Regions from separate parts of the Janthinobacterium sp. GW822-FHT07A03 genome, predicted to be linked through region 2. Evidence: predicted binding sites of a transcription regulator. Region 2 holds the regulator's gene; the other holds the start of a gene.
The links. Region 2 encodes FNR, which switches genes on or off when oxygen is low (the NO sensors DNR and NnrR bind a similar motif). Its sites were predicted from a motif close to TTGATNNNNATCAA; they were not measured.

Region 1: a site for FNR is predicted at 1,327-1,340, ahead of AC1RJW_RS19465 (universal stress protein). Genes of this name have one in related genera too.

The regions. Positions count from the first base shown of each region.
Region 1 is NZ_JBXAKW010000006.1:429,471-433,398, reverse strand. It holds gene AC1RJW_RS19470 (SagB/ThcOx family dehydrogenase) at 1-376, shown strand, start outside; gene AC1RJW_RS19465 (universal stress protein) at 414-1,250, opposite strand; gene AC1RJW_RS19460 (hypothetical protein) at 1,920-2,291, opposite strand; gene AC1RJW_RS19455 (universal stress protein) at 2,492-3,280, opposite strand; gene AC1RJW_RS19450 (pyridoxamine 5'-phosphate oxidase family protein) at 3,381-3,851, opposite strand.
Region 2 is NZ_JBXAKW010000002.1:68,522-72,449, forward strand. It holds gene ccoG (cytochrome c oxidase accessory protein CcoG) at 1-751, shown strand, start outside; gene AC1RJW_RS06325 (FixH family protein) at 806-1,330, shown strand; gene fnr (fumarate/nitrate reduction transcriptional regulator Fnr) at 1,334-2,092, opposite strand; gene AC1RJW_RS06335 (response regulator) at 2,332-3,928, shown strand, end outside.

The DNA of each region.
Region 1 (3,928 bases), on a different contig from region 2:
AAGCGGTCTATACCGCTATGATGCGCAGGCGCCGGCACTGATGCAGCAAAGTTCCGTCGATATGCGGCCGTTGACCGGCAAGCAGGATTTCGTGGCCAGGGCTCCGGTCAATCTGCTTTATGTCGCCAATTTGTCGCGCATGCCTCCCGAGGAGCAGGCCAAGCAGTTGCTCTTTGCCGCACTTGATGTCGGCCATATCAGCCAGAATGTTTACCTGTTTTGCGCCGCAGAAGGGTTGGCTGCCGTTGCGCGCGGATGGTTTGATCAAGAAGAGCTTGCTGAAGCCATGGCATTGACGGCGGGACAGCATGTGATGCTGGCGCAATCTGTTGGCTATCCTCTGGTTTCGCAGTCGCCGCCGCCTGCCTCTCTGTGAGAAAATGCAAGCATGCACGCAGCTACCGAGCAAGTGCTTAGTGCGACAACAGCAGCGGTACTCTGCTCTGGCTTAGCAAGCTATGCGTGGTGCCACCCAGTATCCATTCATGGAAGCGGCTACGGCCATACGCACCCGCGACAATCAGGTCAGCCCCACTGTTCAGCGCGCGACTACACAGAGTGGTGGCAGACTCCGTGACATTGTCGTGGCAGTTCACTTCAACCGGGATCCCGTGGCGAAGCAGATAGCGCGCCAGGTCCGCTCCAGGCTCGTCGCCGTGCTGCTTCCCCACATGTGGATTGAGTACCATAATCTGCACCCGTTGAGCGCGCAGTAACAGGGGCATGGCCCCAGCCACAGCGCGGCTCGCTTCAGGACTTGCATTCCAGCCAATGACGATGGAGCGCCCGGGAACTGCTACCGGCCCATCGCCATCCGGGATAACCAGCAGGGGCCGGGGGCTGTGCATTGCGAGATACCCGGGCAGCCGTGTGGACCAGACGAGGCCTGGATCGCTCAGATCGCTTTGGCCAGTCACAATCAGGTCGCAATAGAGCGACTGCAGTATCAATGCGTCGGCAGCATGACTGTCTTGAAAACGCGTTTCGTACGACGCCACGCCCAAGCGGCGACAATGACCATCGAATTGCCGAAGTTGTTCCTGGGCTGCTTTGCGCATCGGTTCATAGTCGAATTGCAACAGGGGAGTGAGTGCGGCCACACCATACACAATATAGTCGAGTTGCGCGCCACCGCTGGCTGCCGTGCCGATCAGGTGGGCCCCATACTCCTGCGCCAGTGCGGCCGCGACTTCCAGGCGTCGTTCAAAGCCGGAAAACTGGTCGGCATACATGAGAATGGTTTTGTACATGGCCGACTCCCGGGAAGATTGCATTCGAACGGTAGGACCAAGTTACTTGATTTATGTTGCGTTGTCAGGGTATCAATTGATCCTGATCATGTAATATTGACATTTAATGCCTTTCCGGAAGAATGGCCACGTCCGTCAGTTCTACACAGATCGTATGCGTGGGCATGCCGTTGGGACGATCATGACAAGCTGGCGCACTGCCAGTGTCGTGCCCCCAGACAGGCAGTGCGCGTCGTGGCGGGGCGTTAGCGCTGCTGAAGGGCCATCCTCGCATTGCGTAGTTTCAGGCGCTTTATCCACCAACCGTAGTCGCACAGTTTTTCGGCGCTTTCCGCTTGCTGTTGCTTGCGCCTGGTGAATTCCCGTATTGTGATGTTACATGGCGGTAGGACGTGCTGCGCCACACAGTATGCCCATACAACTTCGATTGGTTCACGCTCCAGCAATTCTTCGCAGATCAGTGCATGCCGTAGCGCTTCATCTACTGTCAGGTCCGTGTATACCGCCTCGGCGCCAAGGGAAACTGCGCCGTGTACACGTTGTCCAATGTCGACTGGACGGACAGTATCGTGGGGCAACTGCGAGCAGGCGTTCATATTCTCGATAACCGCCGGGAGCCGCGCTGCAGGACCAGCGGGGAAGATCACGCGTGTTGGATTGGTTGCATGTCTAGGATACGGCAATTTTTTGCAACTCGTCAGAGTAGTCGGATACCGTTGCATTGGCACCTTCCAGTATGGAGTTTTGCATGTCAAGCATGATCTTGAACAAGTTTGACCGGTAAACATTGTTGGCCGAAACATGTGGTTTCAGATAGCCAAATCCCAATTCGTAACGGCGAGCCAGACTACAGTTTTGCATGCACAGCAGCATGGTGTCTATGTTGGCCTCCGACAATTCCTGAGCGTAGCGGATATTCAGACGAGATATCTCGGTACTACAGTCGAGCGTGTGCTGCGCTATCGCGTTGTAGCGATTCATCAGGGAATGCTTCGTGTCCTGGTGGAGTTGTTCCGGCGTGTTGGTGTTTACATCAGGCATAGTTTTCTCCAGATTGGTCTGTCGTGACATGAAAAAACGGTATCAAAGTAGTGAGGTGTCAACTGATTTAGTTTAGGGGGGCAAGTTGAAAATAGAAAAAGTACAAATGACATTTATCAAACGGCTGGGTAATTTCTATTGAGGAGGCCCGCTCATGTCGCATTGTTGGATAACGCAATCCGTGTCCGTTACCAGCAGCCCTAGTGAGACATCAGCACCGGCAGTGTCATCGACCGCAGCAGCGTGCGCGTGGCGCCGCCAAGCACTATTTCATTCCAGCGAGGATGGCCATAAGCGCCCATCACCAGAAGGTCGGCATGCAGCTTTTCCGTCAGTGATAGCAGGGCTTCACCCACTGACGTACCGATTGCGGCCGTGTGTGCCATGACCTGAACCTGAATGTCATGGCGCGCAAGAAATATCGCAATATCGGCACCAGGTTTTCCCGCATGGATGCTGGACTGTGGAGATGGATTGACCATGACTAAAGTGACGCGCTGGCTGTGGCGTAGCAGCGGCAGCGCATCGGCGACGGCGCGGGTGGCCGCCCGGCTGCCATCCCAGGCGACCAGCGCGTGCTGATCCAGATGCAGGTAGGTGCCCGTGCATGGCACAATCAGGACCGGCCTGCCGGAATGAAGGGCCACATGTTCAGGCAAATCCGGGGGCAGGCCGCTGTCGTCGTGGTCTGTGCTGCTTTGGCTCAGCACGAGCAAGTCTGCCTGCCGTGCCTGCAGTATCAGGTTCGTTTGGATATCATGGTCGCTCAAGCGCCGCTCGCAGGATACATCGAGAGATCGGGAATGGGTGTCAAAGCGCTCGAGTGCTCCTATTATGCGGCGGCTGGCCTCATACAGGTTCGACAGTGGCGCCGTTGCAGTACCGATCAGGTGGGCCTGCTGACTGCGGGCAATTATGCCTGCCAACACGGTACGTTCGTGAGCCTGAGGCGTTGCATCAACATGGACAACGATCGTTTTATAGTTCATGGCGGGCACCTGTTGGATGGATGAAGGCAGCCTAACAAATTCCGCGCGAAAAAATCATGATTTACATCATGTAGTTCCCCACAATTAATGACATCGTGGGTCAAGTGACTTCAAACAAATCGGTGTGGCCGAAACCCAGTTCATAGTTCAGTATGGAGATCACGCTGGGAGTGATGCGCACAAATACCAAGCCGGGCCACGGTGGCGCAGCGTTTGCATTGATGAGCTGTCGCAGTTGTGGGAAATGAAACAGCAACAGGTCGGCTACATGTGCCGTTTCGTCGGCCTCATGGACAAGGATGGCATTGCCTGCCATCGACAGGCCCCGGATATGATCCCAGTCCTGATAGGGTGGGGTAATGGTCAGAGAGACCTTGTCATGTTGGCGGATATTGTGCGCCTTTTGACTGCCCAGACCAATGCACGAATACAGGATCAGATCGTCATGCACATAATTAATCACTGTCGCTTGTGGATAGCCATCCGGGCGCAGGGTGGCCAATGTCAGATCGTGCGCGGCGTCCAGCAGATCCAGAATGCGCTGGTGGTGGGGTGGGTCCAGTGGCGTCATGGCTGCTCCCGGAAGCAATGCATATGCGGCGCCAGGCGCCAGACCTTTCATATTAGGAAAGTGCAGCATGCTTTGCA
Region 2 (3,928 bases):
CCCCTACGCGCGCTTCCAGAGCGCCATGTTCGACCAGGACACCCTGATCATCACCTACGATGCCAAGCGCGGCGAACCACGCGGCGCCATGAGCAAGAAGGCCGGCAACAACGACAAGCTGGGCGACTGCATCGACTGCACCCTGTGCGTGCAGGTGTGTCCGACCGGCATCGATATCCGCAACGGCCTGCAGTATGAATGCATCGGCTGCGCCGCCTGCGTCGATGCCTGCAACAGCGTGATGGACAAGGTCGACCGGCCGCGGGGACTGGTACGCTACAGTACCGACCATGCGATGGAAAACAACTTCAATTCGCAGCAGATCCGCCAGCGCGCCATGCGCCCGCGCGTGCTGATCTACACTTCCATCCTGGCCCTGATCATCATCGCCGTGTGTACTTCGCTGGCCCTGCGCACGCCGCTGAAAATGGACGTGATCCGCGACCGCGGTTCGATGGGACGCGAAGTGGAAGATGGCATGATCGAAAACGTCTACCGCCTGCAGATCATGAACACCTCGGAGCAAAGCCAGCATTTCAAAATCAGTGTATCCGGTCTGCCGGGCCTGACCTTGTTGACGCGCAATGAAGTGACGTTGCAGCCGACGGAAACGCTGGGCTGGCCGATCCGCCTGCGCGTGCCGCACGGGGTCGGCGAGAAGGGGTCGAACAAGATTGCAATCGAATTGCACTCGCTGGACGACCCGTCGCTGCACGTGCGTGAAAGCGCGGTCTTCATCGTGCCGCGCTAATGCAGGAAGGCCGGTCCCCGCATGGGGACTGGCCAATTAATCAGGAGAAATACCATGTCCGACAGTCTGAAACTGCAACCTCCCGTTGCACCGTGGTACAAGCATCGCTGGCCATGGCTGCTGATGATCGGTCCCGGCCTGTCCGTGGTCGTCGGCAGTTTCATGGGCTATATTGCGTTTACGCAACCCGATGCGCTGGTGGTGGGCGATTATTACAAGCAGGGCAAGGCGATCAACCAGGATTTGAAGCGCGACACGATCGCCAGCGACCTGGCGATGGATACCACCCTGTCGTATGACGTGGCTGCAGCCCGCCTGAGCGGCTCCGTGCACAGCTTCGGCAAGGCGTACCAGGGGCCGTTGCAGTTGCACCTGGCGCATGCGACCCTGCCGGAAAAGGATATCAAGCTGCTGGTGCAACCCGATGCGGCCGGCAATTTTTCCGTGGCGCTGCCGATGCTCGAGCGCAGCCGCTGGCAGGTGCTGGTGGAAAACGACAAACGCGAGTGGCGCCTGTCCGGCATCTGGACCTGGCCCCTGCAGCGCAGCATCGCGCTGCACGCCGATGAAGAACTCTAAGCTTTACTTGCAGACGTCGGTGCCGGCCGTAATAGCCTTCAGTTTTGCCGGCTGCAGGATCTCGATCTCGCGGTTGGAGACGCGCAGCCAGCCTTCCTTCTTGAATTTCGACAATAAACGGCTGACGCTTTCGATGGTCAGGCCCAGGTAGTTGCCGATTTCCTCGCGCGACATGCGCAGCTGGAAATTGCTGCCCGAATAGCCGCGCGCTTCATAGCGCGACGCCAGGTTGACGATGAAGGCGGCAAAGCGCTGCGTCGCCTGCATATTGCCCAGCAACAGCATCACGCTTTGCTCGCGCGTGATTTCCTGGCTCATCATACGGTGGAAATGGCGCAGCAGGGTCGGCATATTACCCAGCAATTGTTCCAGGCTGGAAAACGGGATTTCACACACTTCGCTGTCTTCCAGCGCCACCGCATTACAGTGGTGGCGGTCGGCGCTGATGGCGTCCATGCCCAGCAGTTCACCCGCCATCTGGAAGCCCGTCACCTGCTCTTCGCCGCCCGGATTGATCTGGTACGTCTTGAAGTGCCCCAGGCGGATCGCGTACAGGTTCTGGAACGAGTCGCCGATGCGGAACAACGAGGCGCCGCGCACGATCTTGCGGCGGCGGCCGATGATCTGGTCCAGCCTGTCCATGTCGCCCACATCGAGGCCCATCGGCAGGCACAATTGATGCATGCTGCAGGTCGAGCATCGCGCACGCAACGCTTCCACGTTCACTGTGGGCAAGGTTGGAGTGAGTAGCGCTTCAGTCATGTCGGTACCTTTAAGAAAATGCAATAACAAGTTTACTGCATACAGGGTTGCCGTGTGCCAATTTCACCGCAATTTCGGCGAATAAACGACGTCCAGCCTTTAATTATATGGCAACATCGTCAAAAGCCCATGCGGGGCGGGCAATTTGCGCGGCGCCGCTTGCCAAGTTGATGTATTGATAGGAAAATTCCTGACAGCATTATCTGCCGCCTGTGCCGCACGGTACTGAAAAGGAAATCATGAAGCCTCTCGGCATCAAAGCAAAAGTCGCGCTGGCCACCAGCCTGACCTCGATCGCCATGATCGCGCTGGTCACCATGATCCAGGTGCAGCACATGCGCGACGACTTCACCCGTGTACTGCTGAGCCAGCAGTCGTCGCTGATCAGCCGCACCGCCGCCGAGCTCGACGACAAGCTGGGCATGCTGCTGCAGATCGTCACCCTGACGGCCCGGCAGCAGCCGCCGGAACTGATCGGCCAGCCCGCCCAATTGCGCGAATACTATTCGCGCCGCTCGATGCTGGTGCTGTTCGACGACGTGCTGGTGCTCGACGCGCACGGCGCCGTCGTGGCCGACATGCCGCTGGTCACGGGGCGCGCCGGCATCAACGTCGCCGAGCGCGAGTACTTCCAGACCGTGCTGCGCACGCGCCAGCCCATGATCACCGAGCCGATGCTGGGCAAATCGAGCGGCATGCCCATCGTGCAGATGGTGGCGCCCGTGCTGGCCGCCGATGGCCAGGTGGCCGGCGTGGTGATCGGCGTGCTGCGCCTGTACAAGGACAACCTGCTGGGGCGCCTGCGCTCGGAAAAGATCGGCAAGAGCGGCTATTACTTCATCCTCACGCGCGGCGCCGTGCCGCGCTATGTGCTGCACCCCGATACCAGCCGTTTGCTGCAGCCGCGCCTGCCGAACGCCAACCTGACGACCACCCAGCTGCTGAAGGACGATGGCGAAGGCACCATGGTCAGCACCAACAGCCGCGGCATCACGGCCGTCAACAGCTTCAAGCGCCTGAAATCGGTGAACTGGCTGCTGGCCGCCTCGCTGCCCCTCGACGACGCCTTCGAACCGTTCGACGGCGTGCTGTACCGGCTGGTGCTGTGGAGCATCCTCGCCTCGCTGCTGGCCGCGGCCGTTCTGGGCTGGGTCACCGTGCGCCTGCTCTCGCCCCTGGTGCGCCTGCGCGACACCCTGCAGGCGCTGCGCACCAGCGGCAGCCGCTTCACCCCCGTGCCGGTGCAGCAGCGCGACGAGATCGGCGAGCTGACGGAAGCCTTCAACGGCCTGATGAGCGAGCGCGACCGCCTGCAGCAGGAACTCGAATCGCGCGCGGCGGAGCTGGAACAGGAGCGCGACCGGGCCGAGGCGGCCAACCGCGCGAAGAGCGATTTCGTGGCCAACATGAGCCATGAAATCCGCACGCCCCTCAATGCCGTGCTGGGCATGGTGTATCTGCTGGGCAATACCAAGCTCGATACGGAACAGCGCAAGTACCTGACCATGGTGCGCGTGGCGGGCCAGTCGCTGCTGGGCATCCTCAACGACGTGCTCGACTATTCGAAGATCGAGGCGCGCCGCATGGAATTGTCGCCCGTCGAATTCGACCTCGACGAGGTCATGAACACGCTGGCCACGACGATGACGATGAATGCGGGCGAAAAGGAGCTGGAACTGGCGATTGCCGTCGAGCCCGACGTGCCGCGCCGCCTCGTGGGCGACGCCCAGCGCCTGCAGCAGATTCTCGTCAACCTGGCCGGCAACGCCATCAAGTTTACCGAGAGCGGCGAAGTGGTGGTGGCCGTCAGCCTGGCCGAGAAAGAGAACGGGCGCG